DNA from 3 places in the Metabacillus sp. KJ11-3 genome. Region 1 is predicted to be linked to each of the others. Evidence: riboswitches for the same ligand, from Rfam matches in the RefSeq annotation. Region 1 holds a riboswitch; each other region holds the start of a gene.
The links. A riboswitch is a leader RNA that binds a small molecule or an ion and turns the genes downstream of it on or off. The one in region 1 is predicted to bind S-adenosylmethionine.
Positions count from the first base shown of each region.

Region 1 (6,799 bases):
TCAATATATTAAATTAATAAGATTATGACAGAACAAAATATAATCTGTCAAGATTAGAAAATATTTAATTTCTTTATTCTCTCAACTGCTTCTTTTAATCTTTCTTCAGATGTAAGTAAACCAACCCTCACATACCCTTCACCATACTCTCCAAATCCAACACCTGGTGCTACAACAACATGGGCATTCTCAAGCAAAAAATCCGAAAATTCTTGAGAAGATTCAAATTGTTTTGGTACAGGTAGCCATGCAAAAAACGATCCAGCTGGTGCGGTTACTTTCCACCCGATATCAAGGCATGCTTCTATTAATGCATTTCGTCTAGACTCATATAATTCATTTAATTCTTCTACACATGTTTGCGGACTTAATAAAGCATGTGCAGCCGCTTCTTGGATTGCACTAAATACACTTACATACATATGGTCCTGCAGCAAGTTTATCGCCTCAATAACAGATGGGTTACCTACTGCAAATCCAACCCTCCAACCGGCCATATTAAATGTTTTAGAAAATGTGTATATTTCAATTCCAACTTCTTTCGCACCCTTTGTTTGTAGGAAACTTTTCGGTTTTTTCCCATCAAAGCCAATCGCACCATATGCAAAATCATGAACAACACAAATATTATGGTCATCTGCAAACTGAACAGTCTCTTCGAAAAATTCTGCTGATGCTGTTGCTCCAGTGGGATTATTCGGATAGTTAATGAACATTAATTTTGCTTGTTTTACGACATCTTTTGGCAAACTTTTATAATCCGGTAAAAACTTATTTTCCTCCAACAAAGGCATTACTTCCATTTTTGCCCGAGCTAATTCTACACCTGACCAGTAATCAGGATAACCTGGATCTGGTACAAGCACAACATCCCCCGGATTGAGAAGACATTGAGGAACCTCAACTAACCCTGCTTTTCCTCCAAAAAGAATGGCCACCTCTGATTGCGGATCAACATCCACTCCATACTCTCTCTTGTAAAAAAGAGAGACGGCTTCCTTTAAGAAGGTCTGACCCCGAAACGGAGAATACTTGTGGTAATTAGGATTCTGCACTGCCTTTTCCATCGCTTCTACGATATGTGCCGGTGTTGGCTGATCAGGATTTCCCTGCCCTAAATTAATCACATCATGTCCTTGTTCCATAATATCGTTAACTTTTTCAACAAGACTTGCAAAAAACTGCGTTGGTAATGAAGTTAATAATTCTGATTGCTTATATATTTTCATTTTTAGCACCTACTCAAAAAATTCTTGAAATTCTAGTCACAAATCATATATTGTTAGTAACAACTTGTAAAGTAAAAATTTTATAATGAAAGTGTGAACAAAATGAAATCTATCATTACATGTATTCAATTAGACATTAAATTCGGTGATCCAGACTTTAATTATCAACAAGTAGAAGAAAAGATTGCACAAGCTGTTCAACAAGAAGATTCAACAATCGTCGTTCTACCAGAGCTATGGACAACTGGATATGATCTAACTCGCTTAGATGAAATCTCTGATGAAAATGGAGAAAAAACATGCTCATTTTTGCAAAAGCTTGCAAAAAAATATACCATACACATCATCGGTGGATCCATCGCAAAAAAGAGTGACAAGCATGTTACAAATACGATGTTCATTGTGGATAATAATGGGCAGCTTATCCATGAATATAGCAAACTTCATCTATTTAAGCTTATGAATGAACATCACTACCTTACTGCTGGAAAGGAAAAAGGACTATTCGACCTTGACGGCATGAAAGGTGCTGGAGTCATTTGTTATGATATTCGTTTTCCAGAATGGATTCGTGCGCATACCACAATGGGAGCAGAGGTATTATTCGTTGTAGCAGAGTGGCCAATGCCTCGTCTTCACCATTGGAAAACGCTGCTGCTCAGCAGAGCAATAGAAAATCAATGCTATGTAGTAGCATGCAATCGGGCAGGAAGTGACCCAGATAATGAATTTGCAGGACATTCACTTATTATTGACCCATGGGGAAATATCTTAGCTGAAGCAGATGAAAATCCAGGTTTAATCTCAGCTGAACTGGACATCAACATGGTGAAACAAGTTCGCAGTCAAATCCCTATTTTCGATGACCGTCTCCCAAATTATTATCGTTAAATTTACAAATATTTAGGCAATTCTTTAGATTTACTGTTGACAAAATCTTATGAACATTGATAATATGCTAATCAAGCGTTATATTTTGCTAAAAGCATTTATACCTAAAAACAATTAAATGAATCTATTATTTTTATAATAATCTCTTATCAAGAGTTGGCAGAGGGACTTGGCCCAATGACGCCGCAGCAACCGACCATATTTCATTTTCATGAAATAAATCTGGGCAACTACCAGTAGGGCACGGTGCTAATTCCATCAGAAGGGAAACTTTCTGAAAGATGAGAGGTGCGAAGCGACGACTTCAAGCCTCTTTCAATCTGGAAAGGGGCTTTTCTTATTTTTCAGAAAAGCCTCCAACACAATTATTACTTGGAGGTCATTCAAATGTGTGCAAACAAAAAATCATCTGCATATGAACCATTAAATGAAAACGGAGCAATCGCTTTAGCAAAAAAGCTTCAGCTTTTTGAAGAGAACAGTCAATTAACTTGTAATGAAATTGGTGACGGGAATTTAAACCTTGTATTTAAAGTGAAAAACATTGAATCTGGTGATAGCATCATTATTAAACAGGCTTTACCCTATGCAAAGGTCGTTGGAGAAAGTTGGCCATTAACTTTAGATCGTTCAAGAATTGAAACAAATGCTCTTTTAAAGCAAGCGGAATTTGTTCCTCAATATGTACCTAAAGTGTTTTATTCAGATGAAGCACTTGCGATTACGATCATGGAAGATCTTTCACATTTACAAATTGCAAGAGCAGCTTTAATTGAAGGTAACGATTTACCACTTTTATCCAAACATATCGGAGAGTTTTTAGCTAAAACATTATTTTATACATCTGATTACGGTCTAAACCAGCATTATAAAAAAACATTGGTTAAACAATTTATTAACCCTGACCTTTGTAAAATTACAGAAGATCTTGTCTTTACAGATCCTTTCTTTAATCATGACACAAATGATTATGAGCAGGAGCTGCAACAAGATGTAGAAAAAATCTGGAAAGATCAAGCGTTAAAACTAGAAACAGCAAAGTTAAAACAGCTATTCCTTACCAAGGCCGAAGCACTCGTTCATGGTGACCTACATACAGGTAGTATTTTTGCTGATGAAAACGAGACAAAAGTCATCGATCCTGAGTTCGCCTATTTTGGACCTATTGGTTTCGATGTTGGGCAAGTATTTGCAAACCTTCTCTTTAATGTATTGGCTCGTAATCCCGAACATCAAGGCGTCATCTATAACCATATTGAAACGACATGGGATGTGTTTGTAACTGAATTTTCCAATGCATGGAACAAAGATGCACTCGAGATTTTCGCAAAAGTCGATGGCTATTTGGAGCATGTTTTAACTGAAATCTTTGAAGAAGCTGTCGGGTTTGCCGGCTGTGAAATTATTCGTCGTACAATCGGATTGGCACATGTTGCAGACTTAGATACAATTGAACCCTTTGAAAGAAGAATTGCAACAAAGCAAGTTGCTTTATCTTTGGGAATCGAGTTAATCAAAAACAGAAAATCAATTACATCACCACAACAATTTAAAGAATATGTAAAGCAAACTGCTGTAACAGTCAACTAAAGAATTGCAAAAGGAGTTTTACAAAATGCCAACACAAAATTTCGTTATACCTCGTTCTGTCATCTGGAAGGAAGAGTATATTTCTTTATTAAATCAACAAAAGATCCCTCAAGTCACTGAGTATCTCGAACTGAGAACAGTCGAGGATGTTTGGGAAGCTATCCAATCATTAAAAGTAAGAGGAGCTCCTGCAATTGGTATAACTGCCGCTTATGGTTTAGCATTAGCGGCTAACCAGGAAACTTCACAAACTTATGAAGCCTTTCTAAACAATCTGAAAAAACATCGTGATTATCTGGCAAGTTCAAGACCAACAGCTGTTAACTTATTCTGGGCATTAGATCGATTAATGAACAGTATAAAAGAAGTGACAAACATAGATGAAGCAAAGACAACAATCTTAAATGAAGCAAAAGCTATTGAAGCGGAAGATGAAAAAGTGTGCCAATCAATTGGAGAACATGCTCTTTCTGTTTTTAAAGACGGTGATCGGATTATGACAATCTGCAATGCCGGTTCTATAGCAACAGCTAAATACGGAACAGCTCTAGCACCTTTTTATCTTGCCAAAGAAAAAAATATAAACTTAAGTGTCTATGCCTGTGAAACAAGACCAGTTCTGCAAGGAGCACGTCTTACAACATGGGAACTGATGCAAGCAGGTGTTGATGTAACATTAATTACTGATAATATGGCAGCACATACCATTAAATCAAAAAACATCACCGCTATCATTGTTGGTGCTGATCGAATCGCCGCAAATGGTGATACTGCAAATAAAATAGGAACTTTTAATCTAGCGCTTTTAGCTAGTGCCTTCAACATTCCATTTTATGTTGCAGCACCATTATCTACATTTGATCCTGCGATTACAGATGGAAATCAAATACCGATTGAAGAACGTCATTCAGAAGAAATCACACATATTCATGGTGTTCAAGTAGCACCTGATGGTGTTAAAGTGTTTAATCCTGCATTCGATGTAACACCGAATGAATTAATCGCAGGGATTATTACGGAAAAGGGCATTTTAACTGGTGATTTAAAGGAAGCAATTTCTTCTTTATTTAATTAATAAGTAATTAATAAAAGAACAAAGTTTTCACATCGTGATTACTTTGTTCTTTTTATTAACTAATTCTTTTTTTGAAGAAGTGTGTTTTTTTCCTGTTCTGATAAAATGTGTAATTTTGATAACAAAACAGAATAAAAATACACTTTTTTAGACCGTTTCTTTTGTGCCCACATTTACCTTGCCCCTTTCTTTACCTTACGCAACTTTTTTCTCTTAATGAAATAATATGTTACAAAGTCAAAAGTGTGACAAGTTATGAATTACTCTTTAAATGTAATTTTTTCATGTGTTAATAGGGTTGCTTTCAACTCGATTTTCGTCCCCGCATAACCAGTAAGTTTTTTGTTCTTACCTATTACTCTGTGACATGGAATAAAGATTGGAAGTTTATTTGCTTTATTAGCCTGACCAATTGCTCGTACAGCATTTTTTTGTCCAATAGCTACTGCTATATCCTGATAGCTGTATACCTTTCCAAAAGGGATGTCTCTTAATCTTCCCCAAATCTTTTTTTGAAAGTCAGTTCCATTTAGTTCCATAGGTATGTCAAATTCTTTTCGTTCTCCATGAAAATACTCATGTAATTGTTGAATGGCACTCTCCAGAACATCACATTTATGTTCATGATCATGAACAATCTCTTTTCCCAATCGAAACGAATCAAATAGTTCTGTTGTTAAAAACAAGTTTGTTAGCTTGTCTTTTTTTGAGACAATCGTTAATGTTCCTAATGGTGATTCCAATAATCGATAATAATACATAAATAAAACCCTCATTTTTCTCAAGCTTTTTCGTTTACCATAAAATAACCTATTATTCTATTGTCTAATAGGTAACATAATATGAAAAGTTGTGCCTTTCCCTTCTTCACTTTCTACAACCACTTGTCCCTGATGCTCTTCAATAATTTTATAACTAACCATTAGACCAAGACCGGTTCCTCTCTCCTTCGTTGTATAAAAAGGCTGCCCTAACCGTTTGATTTTATCTTCAGAAATACCTGAACCTCTGTCTGTAATAGATACTAGAAGATTATCTTGATCTTTTTGTTTTATTTTCACGTCAATTTGACCGCCATTCGGCATAACTTCAATTGCATTTTTTAACACATTGATAAAAACTTGTTTTAATTGATTTGGTTCACAATAAATTAGCGGAAGATTGTCTTCGATATCAAGGATCATCTGAACATTGACTAGAATGGCTTGAGCGTTCAATAATTCAGTTGTTTCCTTCATGATGATACTGAGATCTTTCTCAGAGAATTTAATTGCTTGCGGCCTAGCTAAAATAAGAAACTCAGTAATAATCGATTCAATTCTACTCAACTCTGATGTGATCACATTAAAATACATAGAAAAATCATCCTTCACACTTCCCTCTAAGAGCTGAATAAAACCTTTTAATGCTGTCATTGGATTTCGTATCTCATGGGCAATTCCAGCTGCCAGTTCTCCAACAACATTTAATGTATCGGATTTCCGCAATTGCTCCTCTAATTCTCTCTTTTCTGTTACGTCTCGAAATACCGCTAGATTCATATCTTCATTTATATGATGTTTTAAAGAAATCTCTAAAATTTTCTCTGCACCATTAGAAAGAGTGTAAATGGTCTCCTGTGTTTTGGCCTCGTAAAAATCTAATTCTTCCTCCTGATAAAGATCAGCCATCTTCGAAAAAAGAATATCACAAATTTTATACGACTTTATATCACTTGAAGATAGATTCAAAATTTTCCTTGCAGCAGGATTTGCTTCAATAATTTCATAATTTTTATTAAAAAGGATGATACCGTCCATAGATGCATTAAATATATTCCTAAATTTATGCTCACTTTCTCTTAAGACTTTTTCCATTCTTTTTCTTTCACTAACATTCCGAAAGATTGTTAAATGATGGCCATCTAAAATGTCCATTTTTGAGGTGAACTCAAGTTCTTTATTTTGACCGTTCGGCATGTGAAAAAGCAACTCTTCTCTTATGGCACCTGTTTGAAAATATTCTTTTTTCACTC
Region 1 is NZ_CM147865.1:2,793,222-2,800,020, forward strand. Features, by position in the region: gene AC0L8O_RS14220 (aminotransferase class I/II-fold pyridoxal phosphate-dependent enzyme) at 54-1,229, opposite strand; gene AC0L8O_RS14225 (carbon-nitrogen family hydrolase) at 1,332-2,120, shown strand; SAM riboswitch class I at 2,264-2,408, shown strand; gene mtnK (S-methyl-5-thioribose kinase) at 2,508-3,710, shown strand; gene mtnA (S-methyl-5-thioribose-1-phosphate isomerase) at 3,736-4,785, shown strand; gene AC0L8O_RS14240 (methylated-DNA--[protein]-cysteine S-methyltransferase) at 5,046-5,546, opposite strand; gene AC0L8O_RS14245 (PAS domain S-box protein) at 5,604-6,799, opposite strand, start outside.

Region 2 (6,799 bases), 800 kb from region 1:
TTCTGAAAATTTGTTTTTCCCCATTTTACACCCTCACCTATTTGAATAATTAAAATATAACAAAAAAAAGACCCTGCAAAACAGAGTCAGTAAAAAATTCAAGGACAAGCCTCTTTTTTAAAACTGTCTATTTTATAGGGTCCATTTTACAAAAAGTTAGCTCTCTTCTTAACTTATGCATTCACATTTTCCTTCTTCTTCACAGTCGGAAGCTTCTCCAATGCTGCATCAAAATCCTTAATTAAGTCATCCACCTTTTCTAACCCTACACTTAATCGAAGCAATCCATCAGAAATCCCACGTTTTTCACGTTCAGCTGGCGGCATTGCTGCATGCGACATTTTTGCCGGATAGGAAAGAATTGATTCAACCGCTCCTAAGCTTACAGCGAAAACAGGAAGCTCAACATTCTCCACCAACGTTCTTACTGCATCTCCATCCGCTAGTTTAAATGATAAAACCGCACCAGGTCCGTCTGCTTGATATCGCTGTGTATCATGTCCCGGATGAAAGCTTAAGCCCGGGTAGTATACTTCAACCACCTTTGGATGGTCAGCTAAAAACTCAGCGATCTTTAATGCGGAAGCTTGTGATTGCTGCAATCTTACATGCAATGTTTTTAACCCTCTAAGAACTAACCATGCATCCTGCACACCAAGAACTGCTCCGAATGCATTTTGTAGTTTATATAAGCGATCCCCAAGCTCAGGGTCTTTTACAACCGCAAGTCCTGCAAGTACATCACTATGACCTGCTAAAAACTTCGTTGCACTATGAAGCACAACATCCACACCAAGCTCTAATGGTCTTTGAAGTTCTGGTGTCAAAAACGTATTATCTAAAAAGGTTAAACAATTATTGGCTTTTGCTAAATTCACAATACCTTGAATGTCCGTTACCTTTAACAACGGATTTGAAGGTGTTTCCATATAGATCACTTTCGTATTTGGTCTAATTTCAGATGCAACCTGATGAAGATCTGTCATATCAACAAATGTATGCTCAATTCCAAAACGAGTTAATACATCTGTAATAATCCGAAATGTCCCGCCATATACATCCTCGGTGACCAATACGTGATCACCTTGCGATAATAATAAGAATGCTGTTGAAATAGCAGCCATTCCTGAAGAAAATGCCAACCCTCTTGATCCACCCTCTAATTCTGCGATAGCTTGTTCCAAAGCTTCGCGTGTCGGATTTCCTGAACGGGCATAATCATACTTCCCAAACTCATCAATATTAAATTGATGAAAGGTGGAAGAATGGTGAATAGGCACACTTACCGATCCTGTGCTATGATCCACCTTTGATTCATTATGAAGTAGTTTTGTTTGAAATGACCAATTATGATTGCTCAACTGCTACAGCTCCCTTCATTGCTTTAAATGCTTGTGTAAGATCTTCTATAATATCTTCCGCATGCTCAACACCTACTGAAAAACGCAATAACTTGTTACAGACACCATTTGCAATGCGAATTTCTTCAGGTATGTCCATATGTGTTTGGGTAGCCGGGTACGTAATGAAACTTTCAATACCACCTAAACTTTCTGCAAAACAAATGGTTTTCAAGTTTTTAAGGAATGGATTTACCCATGCTTCATCCTGCAAACGGAAAGAAAGCATTCCACCTTTTCCCGGATAAAGAACATCGAGTACATCAGGATGCTCCTCTAAAAATTGTGCAACCTGCTGAGCATTTTGCTGGTGCTGTCTCATACGAAGAGATAATGTTTTCATCCCTCTCATTAATAACCATGAATCGAATGGAGATAACACCGCTCCGATCGCATTTTGGTGCTGAAAAAACTCATCACTCAGTTCCTGCCCTTTGGTTACAACTAAACCGGCAAGTACATCATTATGTCCGCCTAAATATTTTGTTGCACTGTGAATCACAATATCAGCACCAACTAATATTGGTGTTTGAAGAACAGGAGTATAGAAGGTATTATCCACAATCACTAAGATCTCATGTTTTTTTGCAATTGCTGCTAATTCCTTTATATCTGTTTCCTGCATTAATGGATTTGTTGGTGTTTCAATAAATAGTGCTTTTGTTTTTTCATTGATTAACTTTTCTGTTTCCGCTGGATTTGTGAAATCATCGTATTGAAAAGATAGTCCGTACTTTCTCCACTCTCTTTCAAATAATCGATATGTTCCACCATATAAATCAGATGAGACGATTAGTTCATCTCCACTTTGAAATAAAGCCATGATCGTTTGGATGGCAGCCATTCCCGAGCTGAAAGCAAATCCCCGATCACCATGCTCTAAGTCAGCAATTGCCTGCTCTACAAGCAATCTGGTTGGATTTCCTGTACGTATATAATCAAACCCTGTTGATTCTCCAATCCCTGCATGACGATATGCTGTAGAAAAATAAACTGGAGGGTTTACAGTACCTGTTACATTTTCACTTCTGTTACCAATTTGGGCTAATTTCGTTTCAATTCGTTTGCTCATGTTTGTCACTCCTAAAGTTTGAATTAATCATTATGGACATGAGAGAAAGCGTTCCTTATCTTCTAAGGCAAAATAAAAAGTCTTCCCCGTTAAGAAGAAGACTGTGTTGTTTTGAGTGCGCTTCTTCTTATCTCTCAAGCATAAAGCTGGTGTGGCTTGCTGGATTTAGCACCTTGGCACTCGTGGAAGATCTTTCGTAAAATCTGTTAGCTTAATATTTACTTATGAACTTAGAACCTACTTAATTTGTTTAAGTGGGTTTTTAGAAGCACGCAATGCTTGCGGCTTGCGATGCAAGCCAGCGACAGATGATGAAAAATGCTTCGAACAAACAAAATCGCTTTGTTCGCTTCATTTTTCATCATCTGTCGGTGCTTTTAAAAACCAACATAGGTATATTCTAAGAAAATAAATATCAATCACCAGATCTTCACTCGTTATGAACCGGTTGCTGAGGCTTCATAGGGCCAGTCCCTCTGCCTCTCTTGATAAGAAATATATGAAATTGTTTGGTTTACTTTTTTTACTACTTTACATGATTCGAGTTTAGAATGCAATACAATTATTGTAATAGTTTGATTTGTATAATTATTCGAACGTAAAAAGCCGACGTTTTGTCGGCTTCTACTTAGATTTCGATTTTTCATTAAAATAATTAACAGAGTACATAGATCCTTCTGCAACCATTGAATTATCTTCTATATCATAAGGATCGGGATGTCCGGCTTTTTCCATAACTGGTTCTTTCCTAGATAAAAGGATTTTTGCTTTATTTTTTATACGCTGAATTCCATAATTCATTTTATCTTTTCGTTTCTCATCTTTTAATAAATAAGAAGTAACACCTATTGTCGATAGCGCAACACCGGATAAAACCACTGTCCTCTTTGATAAGGCTTGTTTTTTCATTGTGATTCTCCTTTCACTCTTTTTTAATAGGTTTACCATGTACATTCCCTTGTCCCATTTTTTCAAACCTTTTTTCTCTATCTTTCTATTTGCATTTTTAAGGATGAATCCACTCAGGCGTGTTAAAATAGAAAATGGTTTCAAACATATACATTAAGGAGGGAAATGATGAGTAAACAAACAGGTATTATAAAGGAGCGTTCCTTTTTTTCAGCATCTTTAGAGGAAGAAGTAACATTGCTTATTTATCTTCCGGAAAATTTTTCTCCTTTATATAAGTATAGTTTGTTAATTGCACAGGATGGTCAGGATTATTTCAAGCTGGGCCGGGTTGGCAGACAACTCGAAGCACTCATGAAAGAAGAAGAAATTGAGAATGTTATTGTTGTAGGAATTCCATACAAAGATGTCGATGACCGCCGAGATAAATATCATCCTGATGGAGTTAAGGTTAAGCAGTATATACGTTTTCTTGCACATGAGCTTGTTCCATATTTGGATGAAGAATTTCCAACCTACCAAATTGGCTACGGCCGTGCTCTTATCGGGGATTCTTTAGGGGCATCCGTTTCCTTGCTGACAGGCTTAATGTATCCAAATATTTTTGGTAAACTTATTTTGCAATCCCCATTTGTTAATGATGGTGTATTGGAAGCAGTTGAAAACTTTACTTCATCTACCCGTCCAATTGTTTATCATCAAATCGGAAAGAAAGAAACAGCTGTAAAAACAACTCATGGTGAGATCCTTGATTTTGTGACACCAAACCGCAAGCTTGCAGAAGCGATTGAAAAAAAGGATTTTCATACACCTATGAAGAATTTGATGGCGATCATACATGGAAGTATTGGCAGCCTTCTTTAACGCCGATTTTCAAGCAAATATTTGAGTAATTTTCAGACACATCATACGTACATATGTTTATTTTCAAAAATTTGATATACTAACATTACAATGACTCGTTAGGAGGGAATGACATGAAATACGGAATTGCCCTTTTTCCATCTAAAAAACTACAGGATCTTGCCAATTCATATCGTAAACGATATGACACGAATTACGCTTTAGTTCCACCGCATTTAACGTTAAAAACAGCATTTGATGCAGATGATACTGAAATTAAAGCTATCGCAAAAGAGTTACGTGACATCGCTAATGCAACAAAACCTTTGCACATTTCCATTAAGAAGGTAAGCTCTTTTTCACCTGTGAATAACGTCATTTATTTAAAAGTAGACCCGACAGATGAGCTTAAAGCTCTCCATGAAAAGCTGCATACAGGATCACTGAATAGCAATCCGGAGTATGCATTTGTTCCACATATAACAATTGGTCAAAAACTATCAGACGACGAACATTCAGATGTGTTGGGAAATCTTAAAATGTTGGACATTCGTCATGAAGAGGTTATTGATCGTTTTCACCTTTTATACCAATTAGAAAACGGTACTTGGACTGTCTACGAAACATTTTTACTCGGAAAGGAAAGCGAATAATTGAACATACAACAAGTCACAACAAAAGAACAACTAGATGATGCATTTTCAGTACGATACACTGTTTTTGTAGATGAACAACAAGTTCCAGTAGAAGAAGAAATTGATCAACTTGAAGATGAGGCAACACATGTCGTGCTATATGATGACAACCAAAAGCCTGCCGGTGCAGGACGGGTGCGAGTTGTTGACGGCATAGGCAAACTTGAAAGAATCTGTGTTTTATCAACAAGCCGCAAAAACGGCGCCGGCCGAATGATTGTTGAAAAATTAGAAGAAATTGCAACACAGCAAGGTGTAAGCAAACTAAAGCTTAACGCACAAACACATGCAATTCCTTTTTATGTGAAGTTAGGCTATGAGGTTGTGTCTGATGAGTTTATGGACGCAGGTATTCCTCATGTGACGATGATCAAGGAAATAGAAAAAAGCTAACATTGGGTTAGCTTTTTTCTATTTATCCTTCTTTACAAGCTTTTTGCGATCCTTCAAACCCGGCGGCTGCTCCAGCCAATTGTTATTTATCATAATATCCGCGCCAGTTTTTGCAAAGTCTGCAATTTCTATAGATAACCTTTCATAATTTACTGCCAAATCCGCTCGTTGACTTGCTACTGCCGCTGTTGCGTAATTACCTGAACCTGCTGCACTAAGCAATGACATTTGGAACATCATTAATTTATCTGAGTAAGTTTGTGATGTCGAATCACTTACACAAACATCCGGAGAACCAGGTGCTAGGATATCACTTTCAGCCAATGTTTTCGTAAAGATTTTTACATGTTTTTTTGAAATTTCGCTTCCTCTCATCATATATTCCTGTACTTCCTTGTTTTGAGATGTCTGTCCAAAGCTTAAACATAATTTACTGCCGATTGAATTGGTTTGGATATTCATGTATAAATGAGAAATTTCAATCGCGTTTAATGGGCGTTTCTCTGAAAAAGGATTTAATCCACTAAGATATTTTTTCGTCTCCACATAATCACTGTTCTCTGGTACTTCTATGTACGGTGCTTTGACATAAAATCCTTTTTTGTCAGCAATTTCAAGTGTGGAGTTATATAATTCTGCCGCCTTTTGCAAACACTCCGTAAAGAAATGTCTTGTATCTTCTCGTACACACATTGCTAAGCAACCTGAATACCCAAGCATGGCAACCTTTGACATGTGATTAATATAGATAAGGATAAAAGTGTCGGAGTATAGTTTTTGTGCATTTGTATATAAATCTTCATTTGTAAACCCCACCGGTTCTGCATATTTATGTTTCCGAAAAAATTCTGTTAAAAAATTTAAATTATGATTTGCTATATCATAAGATTGTTGAACCCCTGCTCTTATCTCACTCTCCTCTATATCAATCAGCATATGTGATAACATTGTCTTTACCATGCTCTCATTCATATAGGTCGTCCATAGTGATGCAATTTCAGTTGAGGTAAGTTTGTTATAATCTTCAGACACGTATACCCCTCCTTCGGCCAATGAAGAATTTTTTTATATTCTTTCCTATCTTTCCTCTTATTATTTCAATTCTTTCTCTCTTATTTCTTATAGTATAAAAACTATTATGACGCTAAAGATACTATATATGGACGTGTGTGACGGAGGTTTTTAACATGCATTTTGGACAAATAACGATTGAACTATTTTTTGGATTTATTGCTTTATTTGTTATCACAAGAATATTAGGTAAAACACAAATCACACAAATTACAACATTTGACTTTATCTCTGCTCTTGTTCTAGGAGAATTGGTCGGGAATGCCGTTTTTGATGATCACGTTAGTATTGCTGAAATATTTTATGCTGTTTTTATTTGGGGGCTTCTCATCTTCATCTTAGAAATGATTACGCAAAAGTGGAGTAAAACAAGGGGATTTCTTGAAGGAAAGCCAACCATTATTATTAGAGAAGGA
Region 2 is NZ_CM147865.1:3,589,900-3,596,698, forward strand. Features, by position in the region: gene AC0L8O_RS17825 (HTH domain-containing protein) at 1-24, opposite strand, end outside; gene metC (cystathionine beta-lyase) at 174-1,361, opposite strand; gene AC0L8O_RS17835 (methionine biosynthesis PLP-dependent protein) at 1,348-2,472, opposite strand; SAM riboswitch class I at 2,828-2,967, opposite strand; gene AC0L8O_RS17840 (hypothetical protein) at 3,097-3,381, opposite strand; partial or broken gene AC0L8O_RS17845 (esterase family protein) at 3,550-4,274, shown strand; gene AC0L8O_RS17850 (YjcG family protein) at 4,359-4,877, shown strand; gene AC0L8O_RS17855 (GNAT family N-acetyltransferase) at 4,878-5,312, shown strand; gene AC0L8O_RS17860 (DUF3231 family protein) at 5,331-6,344, opposite strand; gene AC0L8O_RS17865 (YetF domain-containing protein) at 6,500-6,799, shown strand, end outside.
Region 2: another riboswitch for S-adenosylmethionine. It lies ahead of AC0L8O_RS17835 (methionine biosynthesis PLP-dependent protein); the one in region 1 lies ahead of mtnK (S-methyl-5-thioribose kinase).

Region 3 (6,799 bases), 1.2 Mb from region 1:
TCGTTGGCGTTTTGTCCGGTTTATTTGGAATTGGCGGTGGTTCCTTAATGGTACCCACGATGCTTTTATTATTCAGATTTCCTGCCTCCATTGCGGTGGCAACTTCGATGTTTATGGTGTTTTTGTCTTCGATTGTTGGATCAATTGCACATATTCAGCTTGGGAATGTTGAGTGGCTATGGATTCTTGTGTTAGCACCAGGAGCTTGGATTGGTGCGAAAGCAGGTGCTTTTATTAATCGTCGCCTAAAAGACGGAACAGTTATTGTCATTTTAAGACTTGTCCTCGTTGTTGTCGGGATTCGGTTGATTTTTCAAGGTTTATAAATGGTACTTATTAGAATAATACTTATTAGAATAGAAAATCCTTTGTGTGCTGGCATGAAGGATTTTTTGGCGTGGTCAAAAGTAAATTAGATAAATCGGAATAAACTGGACAGACTACAAGGTAAAAGGTGAGTTTTTATGGAGGGCGGGTAATGAATTGTTCAACATTTGTCTTATTTGGAGCTACTGGAGATTTAGCTAAAAGAAAAATCATTCCGGCTTTATTTGAATTATTTCTTAGCCAAAAGTTGCCAACCCCATTTTCAATTATAGGTTCGAGTATAACTGAATATACCGATGCTGAATTTCACAATCTTGTTAAATCATCGATCGATTCATTCTCACATCATTCATCAAGTGATCCAAAAATAAGTGATTTTCTTCATTTCATTCGATATTGTAAGGTTGATGTGACAAAAGGTTTAGAGTATGAAAGGTTGTTATCCTTAATCAAAACAGAAGAAACTAAATTACATATTCCGGAAAACAGACTGTTTTATCTTTCGGTAGCTCCTCAGTTTTTTGACGTTATTGTTAAAAAGCTACAAGAATCTAAAATCGTTCAAACAAATGGGTGGAAGCGACTTCTTATTGAAAAGCCATTTGGACATGATGTAACTTCTGCACGAGAATTGAATGAAAAATTATCACGTGTTTTTGATGAAGAAGAAATTTACAGAATCGATCATTACTTAGGAAAACCAATGGTTCAAAATTTGGAAACATTGGAATTTGCGAATCCTGTTTTGCAGGCTCTTTGGAACAATGAGCATATTGCAAATGTCCAAATTACAGCAAGTGAAATAGTAGGAGTCGAGAAGCGTGCTGCGTATTATGAAAAAGCAGGGGCCATTCGTGATATGGTTCAAAATCATTTACTTCAATTGCTTATGATGTTCAGCATGCATTTTCCAAACGGTTTCTCTGCGAAAAACATACGTCAAGAAAAAAGAAAGGTCTTGGAAGCTGTACGTCCTATAAACAAAGAGGATGTATTCAAAGAAGTAATTAGGGGTCAATACGGACCAGGGGAGATAAATGGTGAACAAGTAATGGGTTATAAGAAGGAACCCGGGGTGGATCCGTCTTCAACAAATGATACATACATCGCAGCCCGCCTTTGGATTGATGATTCTTTATGGAAAGGTGTTCCGTTTTATATTCGAACAGGGAAACGTATGAAGGAAAAATCAACAAGGATCGTAATCGAATTTAAAAATCCTTTGACAAAATACAATCAAAAAACAGAACCTAATCTATTGGAAATCGGAATTAACCCGGAAAGTGAAGTGTCATTACAGTTAAATAGCCGAAATCCGTTGAAAGAAGGGGCAATTGAACCTATACATGTTGACTTTACTCCAGAACAGAGGGATATTCCGGAGGCATATGAGAACATATTAGTAGATGCATTAGAAGGGGATGCTACTTTTTTCGCTCATTGGAAAGAAGTTGAATTATCTTGGCAGCTGGTTCAACCGATCCTAGAAGCTTTTAAGGAAAATGTAGTCCCACTACATGAATACCCATCGGGATCATATGGTCCAAACGCCGCTCACATATTACTTGAAGAAGACGGATTCTTTTGGTGGTCAATTGACAATAAAAACGAAAAAGAAGATATAGCTGAAAATGGAGAATAGATAGTGCCAGCAGACGAACATTTTGGTACAGATCATAAACTAGATCAGTAGGAGTGATTTTGATGAAAGTTGGATTAATTGGTTTAGGAAAAATGGGGCTAAATATTAGCAGAAACTTAATTGATCACCATCATGAGGTTGTTGCGTTTGATATTAATGAACAAGCAATCGAAGAAATTAAACAATATGGTGCACATGGAACGACAAATTTAAATGAATTGGTACAATCACTAGATCACCCAAGAATTGTCTGGATCATGGTCCCGCATAAAGTCGTTGATCAAGTGATTCAGGACATAAAGCCATTGCTATCTGACGGAGATATTGTCATTGAGGCGGGAAATTCCCATTACAAAGAGTCAATGCGCAGATATGAAGAGTTTAAAAAAGTTGGTGTTAGCTACCTTGATGTTGGTACATCAGGAGGAATGGAGGGTGCCCGCAATGGTGCCAACTACATGATTGGTGGAGACCAAGAAGCATGGAAAATCGTGGAACCGATCTTCCGGGATACATCTGTTGAAAAAGGATATGTGTATACAGGTAAATCAGGGAGTGGTCACTATTTAAAAATGGTTCACAACGGGATTGAATATGGAATGATGGCAGCAATTGGTGAAGGTTTCGAGGTTCTGGAAAAAAGCCAATTTGATTATGATTATGAACAAGTAGCAAGAGTGTGGAGTAATGGGTCAGTTATTCGCTCGTGGTTAATGGAATTAACTGAGAACGCTTTTGCTAAAGATGCGAAGTTGGATGGAATTAAAGGGATTATGCACTCATCCGGTGAAGGAAAGTGGACAGTAGAGGAGGCATTAGATCTCCAGGCAGCAACACCTGTTATTGCTCTTTCATTAATGATGAGATACCGTTCCCTTGAAACCGATACGTTTACTGGTAAAGTTGTTGCAGCTTTAAGAAATGAGTTTGGTGGACATGCAGTAGAAAAGAAGTAGATGGTAAAAGCTTCATATCTTCTCTAGGTGGAAGGCCAAACATGCGGATATATTCACGGCTGAATTGTGAAGAAATAAGAAGGAATATCAGTAAGGGAAACACCATTTTGATCTGTCTTTCGTTTAATGATGGTGGCAAGTTAAGTCTGTTGCAAATACATTTGTTCAGACATTTGCCATTCTCCTCTCTCATATCAAGGATTAATATCTCACTTATTTTGTGCAGTAGTTTAAAGAAATCCGTAAGATAGTGTGAGAGGATTAGGCAAACATTTGATAGGAATGAGATATCAGGAATGTTACCATTTGTTGCATAATGACTATAAACACGTTTCCCTAAAGAGGAAAAAACATTAATCTCCGTTAACGAATCCCTATAAAGGAGGAAAAAAAGTGGAACGATTATGGACGAAGTCATATATCAAAATGCTGATAAGCATGCTGTTTTTGTTTACCGCATTTTATATGTTGTATCCTACACTTCCTTTGTTCATTAAAGAGATAGGTGGTAATGAATCACAGGTCGGACTTGTGATGGGCGCGTTTATGCTTTCTGCGGTTATTTTTCGTCCAATTGTAGGTGGTCTGCTGGACCGGTTCGGAAGACTGCCGTTTATACTATGTGGTTTACTTCTTTTTTCTATATCAATGTATCTTTATAACTGGGTTGGTGGAATTGTTGTGTTGATGGGACTGAGAATTTTACATGGGATGAGCTGGGCCGTTTCCACAACTTCAATTCTTACAGCGATCACGGATTTGATTCCATCAGGCCGCAGAGGTGAAGGGTTAGGTTGGTCTGGTATGGCTATGACACTTGCGATGGCCATCGGTCCGATGTTTGGAATTTGGGTTTCGGAAAACCTTTCCTATCATTCTTTATTTCTATTCGCTTTTAGTCTGTCGGTTATTGCCATTCTCTTAATCTTAGGAGCAAAAGTGCCTTTTCAAGTGCAATCAAGCTCAAGGAAAATGGAATTCTTCGAAAAATCTGTTCTACCTGTCACGATTACCGTCTTTTTTTTATTTATCGCATATGGAGGAGTCACCACATTCGTCCCATTGTTTGCTGCTTCCATTAACGTAAATTCAGGAACATTTTTTCTCGTTTATGCTGTCACTCTTGTTCTATTTCGACCGATTGCCGGAAAGCTATCAGATCGATATGGAGAATCATTTGTCATAGGTCCGCTCTCATCATTACAATAATCGCACTGGCTGTTTTAGGGTTTTCAAAGGGATTGTTTGGTGTTCTTTTAGCCGCAATATTTTACGGAATTGGATTTGGTGCTACTCAACCTGCTTTACAAGCCGCCACCATTCGCCTTGTTCATCCAGATCGAACCGGGGTAGCAAATGCTTCTTTTACAACGGCGACTGATTTGGGAATTGGCCTAGGTGCCATGATGTTGGGCTGGGTTTCTCAACATACAAGCTATCAAATATTGTTTATAGTAAGTGCTGTGGCTGTCTGTTTATCAATGATCATGTTTCATCTTTTAGTAAAACAATTGTTAGTAAGCAACAGTCTACATAAAGTGAAAGCGTCTCCTTTTCCAAGCAAAACAGGCTGATAGGGAGTTAAAGAATAGGGAGAAAAAAGTCGGATTTTGGAAAATTACGCCTCAAACGATTGACAGTGGATGAATAATAACTGTATAGTAAGGATAATAACTTAATATTTTGATATTTTCTTATCAAGAGAGGTGGAGGGACTGGCCCTTTGAAACCTCGGCAGCGGACTTTCAAAAGTACTGTGCCAATTCCAGTAGCGTGAGGCTATAGAGATAAGAGGAGCAAGGTATAATGATGCTAACTGAACCCCTCTTCTTATTTTTGGAAGAGGGTTTTTTGTGTTAACAGAAAGTTATGCTACAGGTACTAATACCCCCAAAAGGAGAGAAATAGATATGACAAAAACATTAGTAAAAGCGCCATTTAGAGCAGATCACGTAGGAAGTTTGTTGCGACCTGAGAGAATTCATCATGCAAGAAAGGATTTTCAAGAAGGAACAATTACTGCTCAACAATTACATACGATTGAAACAGAAGAAATTAAAAAAATTGTGGACAAGCAAATTGAAGTAGGGTTGCAAGCAGTAACAGATGGAGAATTCCGCCGCAGATTTTGGCATACAGACTTTTTAGAACATTTACATGGTGTTGAAGGGTATGTACCTGGACATGGTTTCAAATTTAATGGAGAAGAAACCGAAAGATATGATGTACAAGTAACGGGGAAAATCTCCTTTAATCAGGACCATCCACATGTAAAAGAGTTCATTGAATTTAAGGAAATCGTTGGAGACCGAGCTGTTGCAAAACAAACGATTCCTAGTCCAAACCAATTATTTAATGCCGGGATCCGTAATCTGGATATTTACCCAGACATTGAAGAATACACAAATGATGTGATCCAAACTTACCGTGATGCTATAAAAGCTTTTTATGATGCAGGATGCCGTTATCTGCAACTTGACGATGTATACATTGCCGGGCTAAACGCACCGGAAATTCCATTTAATGATAGTGGTTATTCCCGTGAACAATTAATTGACTTAGCATTACGTGTGGCAAATGGTGTATTAGAAGATAAACCGGAAGACCTTATTATCACAACGCATCTTTGTCGTGGAAATTATCGTTCTACCTGGGCATTTGAAGGCAGTTATGCTAAAATCGCGCCAACATTATTTGCAAAAGAAAAAGTAAACGGGTTTTTCTTAGAATATGATGATGACCGTTCTGGAGATTTTGCACCATTAGAACACATACCAAATGGTGGACCACAAGTTGTTCTCGGTGTATTTACCTCAAAGCATGGTAAGTTAGAAGATAAAGAAAACATTAAAGCACGTGTGGAAGAAGCAACAAAATATGTACCACTAGAGCAAATCTGTATCAGCCCACAATGTGGTTTTGCTTCCACACATCATGGAAATATCCTAACGGAAGAGGAACAATGGGAGAAGCTAAAATATATCGTTGACATATCTAAAGAAATATGGGGATAAACACAAAAGCGAACATCATCATAGATGTTCGCTTTCTTTTAGTGTGCCAGGCATGGCAACTATCTAGGTGGTGAAAGTCTACTGTGGGGGTACACATCGACCAACCACTAAGGAAGCGCAAGGTACTTATCGTGAGATAAGGGCTGGAGGAAGCGTGGAATAAAATCTTGGCTCGACGAACAGAAATCTGATACTAAGGCTTTACAAAGGGATAAGACTCCTAAACAAGTTAAAGTCCAAAAGATGTGCGTAACTTTGTAAAGTAGATCAGGCGAGTAAAAGAGGAAAGATGGTTGTCTTACCCTGGGAGATCTTGCGGATGTACAAAGGGTACAGTCGAAAAAGGTTAGCCGCAAGAAGTCAGCAGAAGCCATAGTAGTGAAGTAATTTCATGAAGGGCTGAACAATTTATAGTGTTTCAACACCACGAATGCGTAAGTGACATACTCCGAATGTGTTAATGGTGAAAGTATGAGCGTACCTCAAAGGATAACCAAAATGGAGCTATCACTTACTACGTGAGAGGAAAGGAGAAACGAGTGTGGAACTTTTAGAACAAATTCTAAGTAATCAAAATATGAATGAAGCCTACTTGCGTGTATATAAAAACAAAGGTGCTAGTGGGGTCGATGGAATAACGGTCAATGAACTGAAACAATATCTGAGAGAGAACAAGGATGAGCTACGTCAGCGCATCAGAACAAGAAAGTACCAACCACAAGCTGCCTTAAGAGTGGAGATCCCAAAAGAAAATGGTAAGATGCGCAAATTGGGAATACCAACAGTAGTGGATAGGGTAGTTCAACAAGCCATTCATCAAGTTCTCAGTCCAATATTTGAAAAGCAATTCAGTGAATTCA
Region 3 is NZ_CM147865.1:1,640,180-1,646,978, forward strand. Features, by position in the region: gene AC0L8O_RS08665 (sulfite exporter TauE/SafE family protein) at 1-326, shown strand, start outside; gene zwf (glucose-6-phosphate dehydrogenase) at 479-1,969, shown strand; gene gnd (phosphogluconate dehydrogenase (NAD(+)-dependent, decarboxylating)) at 2,032-2,925, shown strand; partial or broken gene AC0L8O_RS08680 (MFS transporter) at 3,319-4,499, shown strand; SAM riboswitch class I at 4,617-4,719, shown strand; gene AC0L8O_RS08685 (5-methyltetrahydropteroyltriglutamate--homocysteine S-methyltransferase) at 4,836-5,939, shown strand; gene ltrA (group II intron reverse transcriptase/maturase) at 6,481-6,799, shown strand, end outside.
Region 3: another riboswitch for S-adenosylmethionine. It lies ahead of AC0L8O_RS08685 (5-methyltetrahydropteroyltriglutamate--homocysteine S-methyltransferase); the one in region 1 lies ahead of mtnK (S-methyl-5-thioribose kinase).